One region of the Micromonospora sp. NBC_00860 genome, then DNA from elsewhere that is predicted to be linked to it. Evidence: riboswitches for the same ligand, from Rfam matches in the RefSeq annotation. Region 1 holds a riboswitch; the other holds the start of a gene.
What was found. Region 1 has a riboswitch for thiamine pyrophosphate ahead of thiE (thiamine phosphate synthase). Riboswitches for the same ligand answer to the same signal wherever they lie in the genome.

Region 1 (9,852 bases):
CAACCGACGCCACCCCGACCCCGACCACTGAGACCGGAACCGGAACCGGGGCGACACAAGCACCGACCACCACAACCGGGGCGACGCGAGCACCGGCGGTACCGACCACGGCGACCGGCCACACTGGCGCGGAAGCCACCCCGCGCGCCCGGAAGACCGGCAGCAAGGCAACAGCGGCCGACGCGACCAGTGATTCTGCAATCGCCGGGGCTGGTGACACCGACAGTGCGCGGCCCGCCGCCGAGGGCGTTCCCACCGCCGGATTGTTCGAGTCCACCGCCGCCAGTGACCCGGACGCCGGCCGCTGGACGCCCGCGCCGTCGGGTTGGCCGGTCACCTCGACCTGGACGGTGCCACCGCAGGCCTCCGAGCCGGGGGCACCGGCACCGGAGGGGCCGAGCAGTTCCGACGAGCCCACCGGGCCGACGCCCAGGCCCCGGCACCGGGCACCGTTGCCGGACCTGAGCCGGGCCGGCACCTGGAACGCATTCGACACCTCTCGGCGCGGCGGTTCGGCGGGGTCACCGGACAGCTCGACGGCACGCACAGCGCCGACCGAAGCCAGCGAGACGAACGCTCCCGCCGAACGCCCGGGCCCGTCGGAGTTCCCGGCCACGGTGGACGCACCCTCGGGTGCCGCCACCACCAGCGCCGATACCGGCAGCGGCGATCCGGCGCCTGACGACGCCGCAGCGGCGACGCCGCCGAAGGTGGCCGAGCAGTCCTCTCGGCGAGGGCGGCTCGGCGGGTTGTTCCGCCGCAACCGGTCCCGCGCGGACGAGGAGAGCCCGAAGACGTCGGACGAAGCGGAGCCGCTGGCGACCCAGGACGAGGAATTCGTCGACTGGGTCGCCGGCCTGAGCAAGCCGGTGTCGGACAACGAGCCCGAGCAGGAGAATGGCCGCCGGTCGTTGCGCTCCACCGGTCGACACCACCGCGAGTGACCCACCGTCACTGACTTCACCACGTAGCGCACACACGCACCGACCGGTCGCCGCTGATCGACTCGGGTTCACTGATATCGGGCTATCCCACGCAGCCGGACACCGCGACATCAATGAACCCGAGTCGATCACCCCGCGACACCCCCGCAACACCGGGGCGCCACGGGGGCGTCGCACCCTGGCGAGGGTCAGGCGAGCGGTAGGTAGACCCGGCTGCCGCCGGAGACGAACTCCTCCGACTTGTCCTTCATGCCGCGTGCCGCGTACTCCTTGAGCTCTTGGGTGATCTTCATGGAGCAGAACTTCGGGCCACACATCGAGCAGAAGTGCGCGGTCTTCGCCGGCTCCGCGGGCAGGGTCGCGTCGTGGTACGAGCGCGCCGTCTCCGGGTCCAGTGAGAGGTTGAACTGATCCTCCCAGCGGAACTCGAATCGCGCCTTCGACAGGGCGTCGTCCCAGGCCTGCGCGCCGGGGTGTCCCTTGGCCAGGTCCGCCGCGTGCGCCGCGATCTTGTACGCGATCACACCCGCCTTCACGTCGTCCCGGTCCGGCAGGCCGAGGTGTTCCTTCGGCGTGACGTAGCAGAGCATCGCAGTGCCGAACATGCCGATCATCGCGGCGCCGATCGCCGAGGTGATGTGGTCGTACGCGGGCGCGATGTCGGTGGTCAGCGGACCGAGCGTGTAGAAGGGCGCCTCGTGGCACCACTCCTGCTGAAGGTCCACGTTCTCCTTGATCTTGTGCATCGGCACGTGGCCGGGGCCCTCGATCATCACTTGGACGTCGTACGCCCAGGCGATCTTCGTCAGCTCGCCGAGGGTGCGCAGCTCGGCGAACTGCGCCTCGTCGTTGGCGTCGGCGATCGAGCCGGGGCGCAGCCCGTCACCGAGGGAGAACGTCACGTCGTAGCGCGCGAGCAGCGCGCACAGCTCCTCGAAGTTGGTGTAGAGGAAGTTCTCCTCGTGGTGCGCCAGGCACCACGCCGCCATGATCGAACCGCCGCGGGAAACGATCCCGGTGACCCGGTCCACTGCCAGCGGCACGTACGGCAGGAGCACCCCGGCGTGCACCGTCATGTAGTCCACGCCCTGCTCGGCCTGCTCGATCACGGTCTCCCGGAACACCTCCCAGCTCAGCTTCACCGGGTCGCCGCCGACCTTCTCCAGCGCCTGGTAGATCGGCACCGTTCCGATCGGTACCGGGGAGTTCCGCACGATCGCCTCACGGGTCTCGTGGATCCGCTTGCCCGTGGACAGGTCCATCACGGTGTCCGCGCCCCAGCGGGTGGCCCAGGTCAGCTTCTCCACCTCCTCGGCGACCGACGAGCTGACCGCCGAGGTGCCGATGTTGGCGTTCACCTTGACCAGGAACGCCTTGCCGATGATCGCCGGCTCGCACTCCGGGTGGTTGACGTTGAGCGGGAGGACCGCCCGACCGGCGGCGATCTCGGCTCGCACGAGCTCCGGGTCGACGTTCTCCCGGATCGCCACGAACTCCATCTCCGGCGTCACCACCCCGGCCCGCGCGTACGCGAGCTGGGTGGGCCGGCGACCGTCCACCCCGGCCAACGGCGTGCCCGCACCCCGCACCGGTGCCACGTCACCCCGCTCGGCGATCCACGGCCCGCGCAGCGGCGGCAGCCCCACCTCCGGGTCCGACCCGGGACCTGACGTGTCGTAGAGCCGCACCGGCGGCAGGTCCCCGGTCAGTCCCACCTCCGCGAACGGCACCCGGACATCCGGCCGCGAACCCTCGACGTACACCTTGCCTCGTGCGTGCATGACAGCCTCCCTGGTGATCAAGCGGACCAGCCGAAGTGGTTCAGCGGTCCGCGCCCCGCTCCGAGCTCCCAACCCCGCGCGCCGGTCAGCGCACGGAGCACGTACTCCTTGGCGGCCCCCACGGCGGCCGGCACCGGATCGCCCAGACCGAGCCGCACCGCGATCGCCGCCGAGAACGAGCACCCGGTGCCGTGGGTGTGCCGGGTGGGCACCCGGGGTGCGCGCAACACCGTGGTGACCCCGCCGCCGTGCAGCACGTCGACCGCTTCGCCCCCGTCCAGGTCACCGCCCGTGACCACCACGTACTCCGGGCCGCCGGCCACCAGGGCCTCGGCGGCCACGACCATCGCGGCCACGTCGTCCACCGGGCGTCCGGTGATCGCCGCGGCCTCCGCGCAGTTCGGGGTCGCGACACTGGCGTACGGCAGCAGCCGCTCCACCGCGCCCACCACGCCGAGCCGGTGACCACTCGTGGCGACCAGCACCGGGTCGACGACGAGCTGAGGCAGCCGACCGTCCCGGGCCGCCTCGGCAACCACGTCCGCGATCGCCGGGGTGCCGAGCATCCCCGTCTTCACCGCGCAGACCGTGAAATCGGTGAGCACGCTGTCCAACTGCTCGGTGACGGTGCGCGGGGGTAGCGGCAGCACCGCGTCGACACCCCTGGTGTTCTGCGCGGTGACCGCCGTGAGGACGCTGGTGCCGTACGCGCCCAGCGCGGCGAAGACCTTGAGGTCGGCCTGGATGCCTGCGCCGCCGCCGGAGTCCGAGCCGGCGATGGTGAGGATGGTGCTCGGGGTCACTTCTCCTCCTTGGTTGCGGTTTGGGGCTGCGGCCGACCGTGCCCACTCCGGGCGGTCAGGCTTGATCCCTGCGTGGGCACGGTCGGCCGCAGCCCTGACGTGGAGACCTGGGTGACCCCGCGCCGGGTTTGGGTCAGCACAGGGGTAACCGCCTCTTTGAAGGCGCTGGTCAGGGTGGCGGCTGTCTCTGCCGGGTTCGTGGCGCGCATGAGTGCGCCCAGTACGGCTACTCCGGTGGCTCCTGCTTGGACGCAGGCGGTTACCTGGTCCGGGGTTTCGACTCCGCCCAGCGCCAGCAGCGGCACGGGGCTGGAGTCGACAAGCTTTCGCAGGCCGTCCGGTCCCAGGGGTGGGCCGTAACCGGGTTTTGTCCTTGTGGGCCAGATTGGGGAGACGGTGGCGTAGTGCTCGGTGGTCAGGCGGTTCAGCTCGGTCTGGTGGTGGCAGGAGCGGCCGACCAGACCGTGGGTCGGCGGCGGGTACGGGCCGGCGGCGGGCAGGTGCACGGCGTCGCCGCCGAGCGGGTCGGGGCCGGCCACGATGAGGGTCCCGTCGACGTCGGCGAGGATCGCCCGCAGTTCGGCGGCGAGGGCGGCACGTTCGGCGCGCGGCAGGTCCTTCTCCCGCAGCACCACCCAGCGCACTCCCCCGGCCACAGCTCCCGCGATAGCCCGGTCGAGCCGAGCGCGAGCGACCAGCCGATCGGTAAGAACAACTACCCCAGACGGAATCTTGGAAGGAATGGGCCTCTCCAGGGGCAGACTGCTTCCAAGATCTGCGGGCGGCACCAACCCGGTCACAGCTCGGGTCTTCCCTCGTCGGGGGTGGAGGCGAGCGCGTGGAAGCGGCGGGCGATCCGGCCCGCGCCGGCGGCCAGTCGGCCGGCCTCGACCGCCAACCGCATCGCGGTGGCCATCGCCACCGGGTCGGCCGCCCGGGTGACAGCGCTCGCCAGCAGCACCCCGTCACAGCCCAGCTCCATGGCCAGGGCCGCGTCGGACGCGGTGCCGATCCCGGCGTCGAGGATCACCGGCACGTCCACACCCTGCCGGATGAGTCGGATGTGGTGCGGGTTGCCGATGCCGAGCCCCGAACCGATCGGCGAGCCGGCTGGCATCACCGCGGCGCAGCCCACGTCGGCGAGGCGACGGGCGAGCACCGGGTCGTCGCTGGTGTACGGCAGCACTGTGAACCCGTCGGCGACCAACTCCTCGGCGGCGCGGAGCAACTCCACCCCGTCGGGCAGGAGGGTCCGCTCGTCGCCGATCACCTCCAGCTTGACCCAGTCGGTGTCGAACGCGTCCCGGGCCAGCCGGGCCACCTTCACCGCCTCGGTGGCGGTGTGGCAGCCGGCGGTGTTCGGCAGCAGGCGTACCCCGCACCGGTCCAGCAGCTCCAGCAGACCGCCGGTGGAGCCCGGCGCCGTGCCCACCCGGCGCAGCGCCAGTGTGACCAGCTCGGTACCGGACGCCCGGATCGCCTGCTCCAACATGTGCAGGTTCGCGGCGCCGCCGGTGCCGAGGATCAGCCGCGAGGTGAAGGTCTGCCCACCCAGTTCGAACGGCACGGCGCTCACCCGCCCTGCGCCGCGGTGAGCACCTCGACCCGGTCACCGTCGCGCAGCGACCGGGCCGGCCAGCCGGTCCGGGGCACCACCTCGCCGTTGACAGCGACCGCCACCCCACGGGGGTGCGGCACGAGGTCGCGGACCAGGTCCGCCACTGACGCGCCAGCGGCGACGCTGCGCCCGGTCCCGTTCACCGTCAACTCCACAGGTCCCCCTCCATCGTCGGTTCAGCTCGGCCCAACGCGGCAGCGCCGAAGCGGTCGGCGCGAAAGGGCGCGAGCAGCGGGTCGGGTACGCCGCCGAGCACCAGGTCGGCGATCAGGTCGGCGGTGATCGGGGTGAGCACGATGCCGTGCCGGTGGTGTCCGGTGGCGGCCAGGACGTCGGGTCGGTCGGGCAGCGGCCCGAGGACCGGCGCGTTGTCCGGGGTGCCCGGGCGCAGGCCGGCGACCGCCTCGACCAGGTCGTACTCGGCCAGTTCGGGCAGCAGGTCGATCCCGGCGCGCAGCAGCCGCTGCACGGCGCCGGCGGTGACAGTGGTGTCGGAGCGCTCCTCGACAGTCGCGCCGAGCACTACCTCACCGTCGGTGCGGGGCACCAGGTAGACGTGCTCGCCGTCGGCGTACCCCCGGATCACGTGCCGGAAGCCCGGCGCGACGCCGTCGGACGCGCGGAGTCGGAGGATCTGGCCCTTCACCGGCCGCACGGGCAGGCCGGTGAGCGCGGCGGCCCCGCGGCCGGCGGCGACCACTGTGACCTGCGCGTCCACGTCGGACAGCTGCCGGACCGGCTGTGGCACGAGCACCGCGCCGGCCCGCTGCGCGGCCGTGCGCAGCGCCGGCACCAGCAGCCGGGGGTCGACCTGGTGGTCGGTGGGCGCGAACGCGCCACCACGCACCCGCGGGGCGAGCGCCGGTTCGCGGTCGCGCAGCTCACTGGGGCGCAGCGGCGTCACGGGCAGGCCCAACCCCTGCTGGTACGCCCACAGCCGGCGCGCCTCGGCCAGGTCGTCGCCGGTGAGCCCGACCATCAGGGTGCCCTCGGTCCGGTAGCCGATCTCGACCCCGGTCGCCTCGGTCAGCTCGGCGGCGAACGCCGGCCAGCGGGCGGCGGACGCCAGCAGCAAGCCGGTCAGCTGCCGCTCACCGAAGTACGCCTCGGCGACCGGGGAGAGCATGCCGGCGGCGACCGCCGACGCCCCCGAGCCGGGTGCCGGATCGTGCACCACCACCCGCAGCCCCCGCGCGGCGCAGCGCCAGGCAATGGCCAGCCCGATCGGCCCCGCCCCCACCACTGCCACGTCCGGCCGGGCCCGGTCGCTCGACGGCGATGACGGGGACCGGCCGGTCAGCACGTCAGGGCCTCGATCAGCTCGGCGGTCGCCAGTGCCGGGTCGGCGGCGGCGGAGACCGCACCGACCACCGCCACCCCGTACGCCCCGGCGGCCCGCAGCGCCGGTACCCGGGCGGCTGTCACTCCGCCGATCGCGATGACCGGGACGTCGACGGCGTCGACGACGGCGCGTACCCCGGCGGGTCCGATGGGGTCCGGCAGGCCGGTCTTGGTGCTGGTGGTGTGGCACGGCCCGACGCCGAGGTAGCTGGCGCCCGCCGCGACGGCCTGGCGCGCCGGGTCGGGCGCGCGGGCGGTGGCGCCCAGCACGCCGGTGGGGCCGAGCACCCGGCGAGCGGCGGCGACCGGCAGGTCGTCGGCGCCGACGTGCCCACCGGCGGCGCCCACCGCCAGCGCCACGTGCAACCGGTCGTTGACCAGGCAGGTCGCACCGTACGGCGTGCAGAGCGCCAGCACCCGCCGGGTCAGGTCGTACGCCTCGCGGTCGGTGGCGGAATCCTCGACCCGGACCTGCACCACCAGGTCGGCGTGGGCCACGGTGAGGGCGGCGCGAACCACTGCGAGTGGGTCGCGGCCGGGTCGGGTGTCGGTGATGAGATGCAATCGCCCCAGGGACGGCACGGCAACGCTCCTCCCTGCGCCGGCATTACCCGGATCAGGTTCAACGGTCGGGGGCTGTCAGCCCCCCTCTCAGCCCGGTACACCGGGCTCCCGTGGGTTACTTGCGTGTCACCGTACGACAGATCCGCCGGCCTGCCAAGGCGCGGGGTCGACGGCAGCCGGCGGGCCGGACCACGCCACAACGATCAAGATCCATGGGGCACTTCATGCGGTCCTGTTCGGAATGTCGCACGCCGTTGCAGAACCGTTACCCGTCCGCATCTTGCCCGACATCGAACCAGCCGAATTAATTTGTTCAGCGATTCGACAAAATGTCGGTGGGGACACCCTGGCACGGTGTGACCACCGACTCCATCAGGGACGGCCTTCGGCGAGCCGACTCCCGCGAGCCCTGTCAACTACGACACAGGAGGCGGCGTGTCCCGTTCTCGTCGTGCCCGCGTACCCATCACCGCAACCCTGATCTCCCTGGCCATGGCCTCGACCACCCTGTTCGGCGCGCCCGCCCAGGCGGCCGCCCAGGTCCCCCCACGGGATGCGAAGGCCGCAGCCCCGGTCAGCCAGGTGGCGCCGAAGGCGCCAAAGGCCGCAGCCGATCCCTTCTCCGTCCTCGTCTTCTCCAAGACCGCCGGCTTCCGGCACGACTCCATCCCCACCGGCATCGCCGCCATCCAGCAGCTCGGCGTCGACAACGGATTCACAGTGGACAACTCCGAGGACGGCGCCGCATTCAACGACGCCAACCTGGCGAAGTACAAGGCGGTGATCTGGCTCTCCACCACCGGTGACGTGCTCAACGCCGACCAGCAGGCAGCGTTCGAGCGCTACGTGAAGGCCGGCGGCGGTTACGTCGGTATCCACGCCGCGTCGGACACCGAGTACAGCTGGGCCTGGTACGGCGACCTGGTCGGCGCGTACTTCGCCAACCACCCGCAGAACCAGCAGGCCACGGTCAAGGTGGAGGACCACGCCCACCCGTCCACGGCCGGACTGCCGGACCGCTGGTCCCGGTTCGACGAGTGGTACAACTACCAGACCAACCCCCGGCCGGACGTGCACGTGCTGGCCAGCCTGGACGAGAAGAGCTACACCGCCGGCGCCGGCGCGATGGGTGCGGACCACCCGATCGCCTGGTGCCAGGACTACGACGGTGGCCGCTCCTGGTACACGGGAGGCGGGCACACCCGGGAGTCGTACGCGGAGCCCGAGTTCCTCTCCCACCTGCTCGGCGGCATCCGCACCGCAGCCGGTGTCGAGAACGCCGACTGCGGCGCCTCGAAGACCTCGAACTTCGAGAAGGTCACGCTGGACAGCAACACCAGCAACCCGATGGAGTTGGACATCGCCCCCGACGGGCGGGTCTTCTACATCGAGCGCGACGGTCGCGTGCAGATCGTGAAGCCGGACACCGGCAACACCGTCACCGCCGTCGACCTGGACGTCTTCACCGGCAACGAGGACGGCCTCATCGGCATCCGGCTCGACCCGGACTTCGCCACCAACAAGTGGGTGTACCTGTACTACGCCCCGAACGACGGGGTCACCCGCAACCTGCTGTCCCGGTTCACGGTGACCGGTGACACCATCGACCCGGCAAGCGAGAAGCAGGTGCTGAGGGTCGACACCCAGCGCAACACCTGCTGCCACGCCGGCGGCAGCATGACCTTCGACGGCGCAGGCAACCTCTACCTGGCCACCGGTGACAACACCAACCCGTTCGAGTCGAACTCGTACACGCCGATCGACGAGCGGGCGGGGCGCCAGGACTACGACGCGCAGCGCACCTCGGCCAACACGAACGACCTGCGCGGCAAGGTGATCCGGATCCACCCGGAGGACGACGGGACGTACACCGTTCCGGCCGGTAACCTCTTCGCGCCGGGCACCGAGAAGACCCGTCCCGAGATCTACGCGATGGGCTTCCGCAACCCGTTCCGGATCGGCACCGACCCGAAGACCAACACGCTGTACGTCGCGGACTACGGGCCGGACGCCAACGCGGACAACCCGAACCGGGGCCCGCGCGGTCTGGTCGAGTGGAACATCGTCACCCCGGGCAACTACGGCTGGCCGTACTGCACGGGCACGAACGAGGCGTACAACGACTACACGTTCCCGTCCGGCCCGAGCGGCGCGAAGTTCGACTGCGCCGCGCCGGTGAACAACTCGCCCAACAACACGGGCCTGACCAACCTCCCGCCGGTGGTCCCTGCGACCGTCGACTACGGGTACGCCGGCGACGCGCGTTACCCGGAGATCGGCGGCGGCGGCGCCCCGATGGGCGGCCCGGTCTACCGGTACGACGCCGACCTCAACTCCAACCGCAAGTGGCCGGCGTACTACGACGGCAAGGCTCTGCTCGGTGAGTGGAACCAGAACAAGATGTACACCATGCAGGTGACCCCCGACGGCAAGTCGTTGGTGGACATCAACCAGCTGCTCACCGGCATGAGCATGGTCCGGCCGATGGACTTCGAGTTCGGCCCGGACGGCGCGCTGTACCTGATCGAGTGGGGCAGCGGCTTCGGCGGCAACAACGACAACTCCGGCGTCTACCGGATCGACTACACCGCCGGTGACCGCGCGCCGATCGCGACGGCGTCCGCGACCCCGACGTCGGGCGCCGCGCCGTTGACTGTCGAGTTCTCCAGCGCCGGATCCCGGGACCCGGACGGTGGCACTCTCACCTACGCCTGGGCCTTCGGCGACGGGCAGACCTCCACCGAGGCGAACCCGACCCACACGTACGCCACGGCGGGCAACTACACCGCCCAGCTCACCGT
Region 2 (9,852 bases), 700 kb from region 1:
GCCCGCCACCGGTGTGGGGGAGTGCGGTGGTCCCGGCCGGCCAACTCGGCGGACGCGGTGACCCGCCCTCTGCCCGGCCGGAGCAGGCCGCCGAGCAGCAACGCCAGGGTGGACTTGCCGGCGCCGTTGGGTCCGCGTACGGCGAGTGCCTCACCGGCGCGTACCGCCAGGTCTGTGGAGCCCAGCCGGGGCGGCAGGCCGAGCCGGTCGGCGGTGAGCAACAGCTCCCCGGGCCCGGCGGTGGCCGCCCGGGGCGCGATGGGGTGACCGGGCACCCAGACCCCCTCGGCGGCCAGGGCGGCGCCGTGGGTGGCGAATACCGCCTCGGGTGTGCCGTCCGCGCGGACGCCGCCACCCGGTTCCAGGACGACCACCCGGTCGACAAGCGGCAGCGCCTCGGCGACCCGGTGCTCGACCAGGATCAGCGTGGTGTCGGCGTCCAGTGCACCTGCCACCGCGCGCCGGACCAGGTCGGCCCCGGCCGGGTCGAGGTTGGCGGTCGGCTCGTCGAGCAGCAGCAGGGCGGGGCGCAGGGCCAGCGCGCCGGCCAGGGCGAGGCGTTGCTGCTCGCCGCCGGAGAGCGCCGCGGTGTGGCGGTCCCGGGGGTACGGGAAGCCGACCCGGTGCAGCGCCTCGTCCACCCGGGGCCAGATCTCGTCGGCCGGCACGCCCCGGTTCTCCAGCCCGAACGCGACGTCGTCGCCGCAGCGCGCCATCACCAGTTGGGTCTCCGGGTCCTGGAAGACGATGCCGACCCGTTCCCGCCCCTTGCGCGGGTCGAGCCCGTCGATCTCGACGGTGCCCTCCTGCTCGCCGGAGTCCTCGGGGAGCAGCCCGGCCAGCGCGCTGAGCAGTGTGCTCTTGCCGGCCCCGGACGGTCCGAGAAGCAGAACCCGCTCCCCAGCCTCAACCCGCAGGTCAACCCCGCGAACGGCCCAGGCGCGCCGCCCAGCGTGCCGCCACCCGAACCCCCGCAGCAAAACCCCGCCCACCGACCCACCCCCTCCACCCAACCGCGCGCCCCGCCTAACCCTGCACGGTCGATCATGAGGTTGACGGCGGTTATGAAGATCCATCCGCCCGTCAACCTCATGATCGACGCGAGTGGGTGGGGGTTAGATCAGGGCTCGGTTTCGGCCTGCGGGGAAGCGGTCCAGGACGCCGGTGTTGGCCAGGGCGTTGGTGAGCAGCCAGCCGCCGGCGCCGGCGATCACGGTGGCGCTGACGATGGTGAGCAGCGCGTACGGGATGCGGTAGTCGGTCAGCGCGTAGTCGACGTTCCAGACGAAGAAGTCGAACAACGCGGCGCTGAGGCCGGTCAGCGCACCGGCGAACACAGCGGTCGGCAGCCGGAACGACCGGTACCGGAAGGCGGCGAAGGCCAACTCGGCGCCGATGCCCTGCACGATGCCCTGCGGGATCACCGTGCCGGCCCACTGGCTGCCCAGCAGCGCGGACAGCACCGCGGCCACCGTCTCGCAGTAGAGCGCGGCGCCGGGCTTGCGGATGACCAGCCCACCGATCACCGCCGGCATCAGCCAGACGCCGTAGAGCAGCGTCTGCGCCGGCGGGAAGAAGGCGAACGCGCCCTCGGTGGCGCTCCAGACCAGGCCCCAGGCCCAGAAGATGACGCCGAAGGCGACAGCGATCACCGAGGCGACCACGATGTCGATGGTGCGCCAACGGTTGGTGTCGCTGGTGGATTTCATGTTTGCTCCCAGTTCAAGTGAAGAGAACCAGGAGAAGACGCACGCCGCGTCCGGTGGCACCGGACTGCGGCGCGGCTGGAGGTCGACCGAACTCCCTGCGCTGGCATTACCCAGATCAGGTTCGAGGGTCTGCGGGCGTGCCCGCACTCTCAGCGCTGTGCGCTCCCCTGTCGGATATGAAGTTGTCTCGCTGACGCTAACACCGACCGGGGTCGCGGGCCCAGCAGGGCATCCGCCTGACCTGCGGGAGGGGCCGGCCCGCCGCCGGCTGGGTACGCTTCCGATCATGCGGGTTGACGGGCGAGGCTTCACGTTCGAGGTGACCGTCGGCGGTCCGACGGACGGCGTACCCGTCCTGCTGCTGCACGGCTTCCCGCAGCACAGCGGCGAGTGGGACGACGTGGTACCGGCGCTGCACGCCGCTGGGCTGCGCACGTACGCGCTGGACCAGCGCGGTTACTCACCCGGGGCGCGGCCCACGGCGGTGGCCGACTACCGGATCCCCGAGCTCGTCACCGACGTGGTGGCGGTGCTCGACGCGCTCGGGCTGGACGCCGCCCACCTGGTCGGCCACGACTGGGGCGCTGTCGTGGCCTGGGCGGTCGCCGCCCGGCACCCCGAGCGGGTCCACACGCTGACCGCGGTGTCCGTACCGCATCCGGCGGCCATGGCGCACGCCCTGAGCACCGACGCCCAACAGAAGGCCCGCTCGTCGTACATCGCGCTGTTCCGCAAGCCGGACAAGGCGGAGAAGGTGCTGCTGGCGTGGCACGCCACCGCGCTGCGCAAGCTGCTCGGCGGGGTGGGCGACACCTCCCGGGTGAACCGGTACGCCGACCCGATGCGGGAGCCGGGGGCGCTCACGGCCGCGCTGAACTGGTACCGGGCGATGTCCCGCGCCGACCTGGCCGGCGTCGGCCCGGTCGCGGTGCCCACCACGTACGTCTGGAGTGACAGCGACGTCGCCATCGGCCGGACCGCCGCCGAGGCGTGCGCGGAGAACGTCACCGGCGACTACCGCTTCGTGCAGCTGCCCGGGGTGAGTCACTGGATCCCGGACGCCGCGCCGGCCCCGCTCGCCGAGGCGATCCTGGCCCGAGCCGGCGGAACGGCCTGAGCCGTGCGGGCCGGCGAGGAAAAGCCATCGTGACGACGGACGCCAGCGGGCCGGGCAGCCGTCGCTCGGTCGCCGCGCAGCTGCGCGTGCTCGGCGTACGCCCCGGCTCGACGCTGCTGGTGCACGCCGCGCTGCGTCCCCTGGGCTTCGTCAGCGGCGGCCCGCACGCGATGGTGCTCGCCCTGCGCGACGCGCTCGGCCCGGACGGCACGATCGTCGTGCCCACCCACACGCCCGACAACAGCGACCCCGCGCAGTGGCGCAACCCGCCGGTGCCAGCGGGCTGGTGGCCGCTGATCCGCTCGGAGATGCCGGGCTTCGACCCGGCGGTCACGCCGAGCCGGTTCATGGGTGCGCTCGCCGAGACGGTCCGTGGCTGGCCCGGCGCCCTGCGCAGCTCGCATCCGCACGTGTCGTTCGCCGCGCTCGGGCCGGCCGCCGAACAGGTGGTGGCAGGGCACACCCTGGCGGACATGCTCGGCGAGGGCTCCCCGCTGGCGCGCCTCTACGACCTGGACGCCGACGTGTTGCTCCTCGGCGTGGACCACTCGGTGAGCACCTCGCTGCACCTGGCCGAGTACCGCTGCCCCGGCTCGCCCCGGGAGCGACTCGGTGCCGCCGTGCGTACCGCCGACGGTGGCCGGGAATGGGTGTGGTGGCAGGACGTACGACTCGACGCGGACGACTTCGCCGTGTTGGGCGAGGACCTGGAGGCCACCGGGGTGGTACGCACCGCACCGGTCGGCACCGGGACCGGCAGGTTGATGCGCCAGCGGGCGGCGGTCGACTTCGCGGTTCGTTGGCTGGCCCGCAATCGAACGACGGAGGACGTATGACGGTGAGTGCCGAGGACTACCTGGCCGTGGTGACCGAGACGATCGGCCGGGTGGCCGCCAGTCAGCGGGAGGCGGTGGGGCGGGCCGCCGACCTGATCGCCGAGGCCGTCCGGGCCGACGGCGTGGTGCACGCCTTCGGCACCGGGCACTCGGAGGCCCTCGCCATGGAGATCGCCGGACGGGCCGGCGGTCTCGTGCCGACCAACCGGATCGCCCTACGCGACCTGGTGCTGCTCGGCGGCGAACCGGCCGAACGGCTCGGCCCGCTGCTGGAACGGGACCCGGCCGTCGCGCACCGCCTCTACGAGCTGGCCCCGGTGCGCCCCACCGACGTCTTCGTGCTCGCCTCGAACTCCGGGGTCAACGGCGCGATGGTGGAGTTCGCCACGCTGGTGAAGGAGCACGGTCACGGGCTGGTGGCGATCACCTCGGCCCAGCACTCCGGCCGGATGACCTCCCGGCACCCGTCCGGCCGCAAGCTGAGCGACCTCGCCGACGTGGTGCTCGACAACGGCGCGCCGTACGGCGACGCAACGCTGCCCCTGCCCGGCGGCGGCGCGGTCGGCGCGGTCTCCTCGATCACCGCGGCGCTGCTGGCCCAGCAGGTGACAGTGGAGGTGGTGGCGCGGTTGTTGGCGGCGGGGGAGCGGCCCCCGGTCTACCTGTCGGCGAACATCCCGGACGGCGACGCGCACAACAACGAGCTGGAAGCGCGGTACGCGGGCCGGATCCGACGCGGGTCCTGACGCCTCTGGCGGCCGACTTGCGTCCCGGAAATGAACGGCAGATGTCGTGAACCTGTTTCGCGCTCGGCCGGGTGGGGCATTGGCGTTGCTGCCGGCGGCCGGGACCGCCGGCAGTAGCGTCTCACCGGAGGTAGCGCGTGTCCAAGGAGACCGAGAAGCAGCGCTGGCAGCGCAACTTCGCCGACCTGCTGCAGGAGTTGCGGGTCGCCCAGACCGGCGTGCAGATCCTCTTCGCCTTCCTGCTCACCCTGCCGTTCAGTAACGGGTTCACCAGGACCACGGAGTTTCAGCGGGACGTCTACATCGTGGCGTTGCTCGCGGCGGCGGCCGCCACCGCGCTGATCATCTCGCCGGTGGCGTTCCACCGGGCGCTGTTCCGGCAGGGGCGCAAACCGGAGCTGGTCCGTTTCGCGCACCGGATGGCCACCGGCGGCCTCGCCTTCATGCTGATCGCGATGGTCAGCGCGGTGCTGCTGATCACCGACTTCGTGCTGGACCGGCCGATCGCCTTCGTGCTCAGCGCCTTGGCCGGAATCTGGTTCCTCACGTTCTGGGTGGCCCTGCCGTTCGCCCGGCGCAACTGGGGTGAGGACGACATCGACGACGATGACGACGACCCGGACACGATCAACGGCCGCTGACCAGGCCGATCTTCACGCAGCGCTACCCCTGGGTAACAACCGGGGGTAGCGTGGCGGTAGTCGCGCACGTCGACGCAGCCGCACCGAGCTTCGAGGGGGCAGCCGTGACCACGACGCAGGACGGCCGACCGGCACCGGACGGCCCCGACTCCGAAACCACGGCCGGTGCCGCCGCGCCGCTGCCCGCGGAAGCCGGGCAGGTCACCGAGAAGGAGGCCCGGCAGGTCGCCGAGGCCGCCCGCGAGTCCACCTGGGACCGGCCCAGCTTCGGCAAGGAGCTGTTCCTCGGCCGGTTCCGGCTCGACCTCATCGACCCGTGGCCCCAATCCGATCCGGACGACGTGGCGCGCGCGGAGAAGTTCCTTGCTCGGTTCCGCGCCTTCCTGACCTCCGAGGTGGATGGCGAGGCCATCGAACGGGACGCGTCCATACCCGACTCGGTGTTCCACGGCCTGGCCGACCTCGGCGCGTTCGGCATGAAGATCGACCGGAAGTACGGCGGGCTCGGGCTGAGCAACCTGCACTACTGCCGGGCGCTCATGCTCGCCGGCTCGGTCAGCCCGGCCATCGGCGCGCTGCTCTCGGCGCACCAGTCGATCGGGGTGCCACAGCCGCTGAAGATGTTCGGCACCGCCGAGCAGAAACAACGCTTCCTGCCCCGGCTCGCCGCAGGCGAGGTGTCCGCGTTCCTGCTCACCGAGCCCGACGTCGGCTCCGACCCGGCCCGGCTGGGCACCATCGCCGAGCCCACCGAGGACGGCACCGGTTACCGGCTCAACGGGGTGAAGCTCTGGGCCACCAACGGCATCGTGGCCACCCTGCTGGTGGTGATGGCCCGGGTGCCCGCCACGGAGGGACGTCGCGGCGGGATCACCGCGTTCGTGGTGGACGGCGACAGCCCCGGCATCACCGTCGAGCGGCGCAACGAGTTCATCGGCCTGCGCGGGCTGGAGAACAGCCTGACCCGGTTCCACGACGTGATCGTCCCCGCCGAGAACGTCATCGGCGGCGAGGGCAAGGGGCTGAAGATCGCCCTGACCACTCTGAACACCGGCCGGCTCTCGCTGCCCGCCATGTGCGTGGGCGCCGGCAAGTGGGCGTTGAACGTGGCCCGGGGCTGGGCCGCCGATCGGGTCCAGTGGGGACGGCCGGTCGGCGAGCACGAGGCGGTCGCGCAGAAGCTCTCCTTCATCGCCGCCACCACGTACGGCATGGAAACCATGCTCGACCTCTGCTGCCTGCTCGCCGACGAGGACCGCAACGACATCCGGATCGAAGCGGCGCTGGTCAAGCTGTACGCCAGCGAGATGGCCTGGAAGATCGCCGACGAGTTGATCCAGATCCGGGGCGGACGAGGCTACGAGACGGCCGACTCACTGGCCGCCCGCGGCGAACGCCCGGCCGCCGTCGAGCAGATGCTGCGCGACCTGCGGATCAACCGGATCTTCGAGGGCTCCACCGAGATCATGCACCTGCTGATCGCGCGGGAGGCGGTCGACGCCCACCTGTCGGTGGCCGGCGACATCATCGACCCGGACGCGGGGCTGGGCCGCAAGGCCCGAGCCGGCGCGCGAGCGGGCGCCTTCTACGCGAAGTGGCTACCCACCCTGGCCGTGGGCCGGGGGCAGAGCCCGTCGGCGTACGCCGACTTCGGCCCGCTCGCCGCGCACCTGCGGCAGGTGGAGCGCTCGTCGCGCAAGCTGGCCCGGTCGACGTTCTACGCGATGTCCCGCTGGCAGGGAAAGATGGAGCGGAAGCAGGCGTTCCTCGGCCGGGTGGTGGACATCGGGGCCGAGTTGTTCGCGATGTCAGCGGTCTGCGTCCGGGCCACCGCCGAACGGGACAGCCGCCCGGAGAACGTCGAGCTGGCCGACCTGTTCTGCCGACAGGCGCGGGTGCGGGTGGACGCCCTGTTCGCCGCACTCTGGGACAACACCGACTCGGTCGACACCGCCGCCGCGAAGCGCATCCTCGCCGGCCGCTACGCGGGCCTGGAGGAGGGTGTGCTCACCCCGTCCGACGAGCTGCCCTGGGTGGCCCAGTGGTCGCCCGGCCCGTCCACCGCCGAGGACGTCCGCCGCCGCATCCCCCCGAAGCCGTAAACCCCGCCGCGCGGGCTGACGCGGATCAGCGGGAGACCGCCCAGGCCAGCACTCCCGCCAGGATCAGACCGTTGAGCCCGGCCAGGGCCAGGTACGCCGCAGGTGGGATCTTCTTGCCCCGGCGTACGAAGGAGACCAGGACGGCGGCGTAGCCGAGCAGCAGGACGGCGATGACGACAAGGAAGTAGAACACCCGACGACCTTAGCGGCCCCGGCCGCGGAGGCCGAGTTGGCGCAGCTCCAGGGCGGCCAGGGCGTCGACTGTCGCGTCGTCGCCGCGCCGCCACGCCTCGGCGACGTCCGGACCGATCCGGGTCAGTTTGCCCAGTGGCTGGGTGGCCAGCGCGCGCAGGGCGAGCAGGTCCCGGCCGGCTGGCCCGGCAGCCAGCTTCGTCGCCGATCCGGCCCGGCGCATCCAGCGGACCCGCAGCGGCAGCCAGCCGAACAGCACGATGCCGAGTGGGAAGATCAGCACCGCGATGGCGAGGGCCAGGGCGAGCTGGTCGACCAATTGCTGCTGGTCGCGGCCGGCGTCGGCGAGCGATCGGGCGGCGTCGGCGGCGCGCTGGAACGGTGCGGTGAGTTCGTCGCCGACCAGTGGCACCCGGCCGACCTTGCTGCCGGCGTCGCCCAGGTTGTCGGCGAGCCCGCTGCCGGCGCCCTCCAACTTCTGCCCCGGCACGGCGAGCTTCTGCACCAGGTCGTGCAGCCACAGCGCGCCGCGGATCGCCACGTACACCCAGGCGACGACGAGCAGATCGGTGAGCAACTGACGGGCGGCGGTCGGGAACCGATCGGCATAGATTTTCACGTCGGCCAGCGTGCCACGAACGGACGCGGCGGGGCACCCGTCGGCGTTCAACCAGGACTTGGCCGAATGCACGTGCACTCTGGTGAATCCGACGACCGCTACCGATGGAAGCGATTCACCGGACACGTTCGGCGAGCCTCAGCTCAGTCAGGTAGCGCTTGACTACTTGGCCCCCGTAGTTGACGTCGATGAGCCGCGCGATGGAGTTCAGCAATGCGCTCTGCTGCGCGTCCGGCAAGGCACGGTGGCCGGAGTAGGTCAACAGCAGATCCAGGTAGTCCGCTGTCGAGTACGGCAACTCCCACTCGTATCGGTAGAAGCTCGCAGGCCCGAACCGCTCCGACGAGGTCAGCTCCCGATCGTCCTCCGGAATGTCTGGAGCACCTTCAAGACGCAGGCCCGGTGGGGTCGACGGATCGAAGCGCTCGTAAAGCTTCTGAATCTCAACGAAGAACGCCTCGGTCCAGGTGCCACCGGCGATGTGGTGGGTTCCCACGGTGGCCAGCAGACCACCGAGACGCAAGGCGTCAGCAGACTTCGACACCCGCACGGCCGGATCGATCCAGTGAAACGCCGTCGCGGAGAGGACCACGTCGAACGGTTCCGCAGGCAAGGGCCACTCCTCGAACGCTGCCGTCACCACCTCCACCGAGTCGGAGCCGGCAAGGTTTCGCCGAGCCACAGCAGCCATGTCTGCGCCCAACTCGACGGCCACGATCCGGTAGCCCCGTTCCGCCAGCGGCACGGTCGCCTGCCCGGTGCCACAGCCGATCTCCAACACCCTTGCATCGGGCGCTACGCCGGCCGCAGCGAGATCATCGAACATCTGTGCCGGGTACCGGGGCCGCGCACGGTCATACCGTTCAGCGTCCTCGTTGAAGGTTTCTCGCAGCCTCACGTAGTCATTGCTCTCGCTCACCCAGAGAGAGTACGAGTGCCGCTCCTACGGCAGGCACTCAATTCTCAATACCTGGCTCGCCGGGGCGCTGCAGCTCGCCCGCCTGCCGATCGTTACCGGAAATTCGCAACAACGTGCCACTTCAAGGCCGGCGGATCCCATGGGATCAGATTGAAGCACAGCAATGTAATGCGACGTTTCGGCGTGTAAACGCAGGCAGAGCGGTCCCTGGCATTCTGGGGCGAGGACCTTCGCGTGTCAGGGCTGCGCGGCGCGTGGTCAGCAACGGGGATCGGGCGTTCTGTTGGACCAGTCGCGTTGGACGAGGGCCGTGCGCCGGGTCAGCGGACGCAGGTCGGGCAGGTGCCGAAGATCTCCAGGGTGTGGCTGACGTCGGCGTAGCCGTGCTGCGCGGCGACCCGGTCGGCCCAGCTCTCCACGGCGGGGCCGGCCACCTCGACCGTACGCCCACACACCCGGCAGACCAGGTGATGGTGGTGCCCCTCGCTGCACCGGCGGTAGAGGTGCTCGCCGCCCGGCGGACGCATCACGTCGATCTCACCGGCGTCGGCGAGCCCCTGGAGGGTGCGGTAGACGGTGGTCAGGCCGACCCGCTCGCCGCGCTGCCGCAGCATCGCGTGCAGGTCCTGGGCGCTGTGGAAGCCCTCCATCTCGCCCAGCAGCGCGCTTACCGCCGAACGCTGCCGGGTGTTGCGCACCGCGGCGCTGCTCTCGCTCATGATCCCTCCCCGGCGTGACTGACCGCGTCCGCCACGATGTGCGCGACGTGCTCGTCGACCAGGCTGTAGGCGATCTCCCGGCCTCGACGGGAGCCGCGCACCACGCCCGCCCCGCGCAGCACCCGCAGGTGCTGGGAGACCAGTGGTTGCGCCGCGCCGAGCTTCTCCACCAACTCGTGCACGCACCGCTCGCCGCCGGCCAGCTCACTGACGATCGCCAGCCGGATGGGCGCGGACAGGGCGCGGAGCAAC

Region 2: another riboswitch for thiamine pyrophosphate. It lies ahead of OH804_RS00465 (ECF transporter S component); the one in region 1 lies ahead of thiE (thiamine phosphate synthase).

The regions. Positions count from the first base shown of each region.
Region 1 is NZ_CP108825.1:6,869,314-6,879,165, reverse strand. Features, by position in the region: gene OH804_RS31885 (hypothetical protein) at 1-944, shown strand, start outside; gene thiC (phosphomethylpyrimidine synthase ThiC) at 1,133-2,725, opposite strand; gene thiD (bifunctional hydroxymethylpyrimidine kinase/phosphomethylpyrimidine kinase) at 2,743-3,528, opposite strand; partial or broken gene OH804_RS31870 (thiamine phosphate synthase) at 3,687-4,259, opposite strand; gene OH804_RS31865 (thiazole synthase) at 4,325-5,104, opposite strand; gene thiS (sulfur carrier protein ThiS) at 5,101-5,301, opposite strand; gene thiO (glycine oxidase ThiO) at 5,292-6,449, opposite strand; gene thiE (thiamine phosphate synthase) at 6,443-7,069, opposite strand; TPP riboswitch at 7,064-7,173, opposite strand; gene OH804_RS31845 (ThuA domain-containing protein) at 7,487-9,852, shown strand, end outside.
Region 2 is NZ_CP108825.1:96,575-106,426, forward strand. Features, by position in the region: gene OH804_RS00460 (ABC transporter ATP-binding protein) at 1-992, opposite strand, end outside; gene OH804_RS00465 (ECF transporter S component) at 1,116-1,709, opposite strand; TPP riboswitch at 1,784-1,888, opposite strand; gene OH804_RS00470 (alpha/beta fold hydrolase) at 1,996-2,826, shown strand; gene OH804_RS00475 (aminoglycoside N(3)-acetyltransferase) at 2,856-3,662, shown strand; gene OH804_RS00480 (sugar isomerase domain-containing protein) at 3,659-4,408, shown strand; gene OH804_RS00485 (DUF6328 family protein) at 4,546-5,049, shown strand; gene OH804_RS00490 (acyl-CoA dehydrogenase family protein) at 5,154-7,151, shown strand; gene OH804_RS00495 (hypothetical protein) at 7,177-7,344, opposite strand; gene OH804_RS00500 (hypothetical protein) at 7,354-7,962, opposite strand; gene OH804_RS00505 (class I SAM-dependent methyltransferase) at 8,078-8,881, opposite strand; gene OH804_RS00510 (Fur family transcriptional regulator) at 9,202-9,600, opposite strand; gene OH804_RS00515 (metalloregulator ArsR/SmtB family transcription factor) at 9,597-9,852, opposite strand, start outside.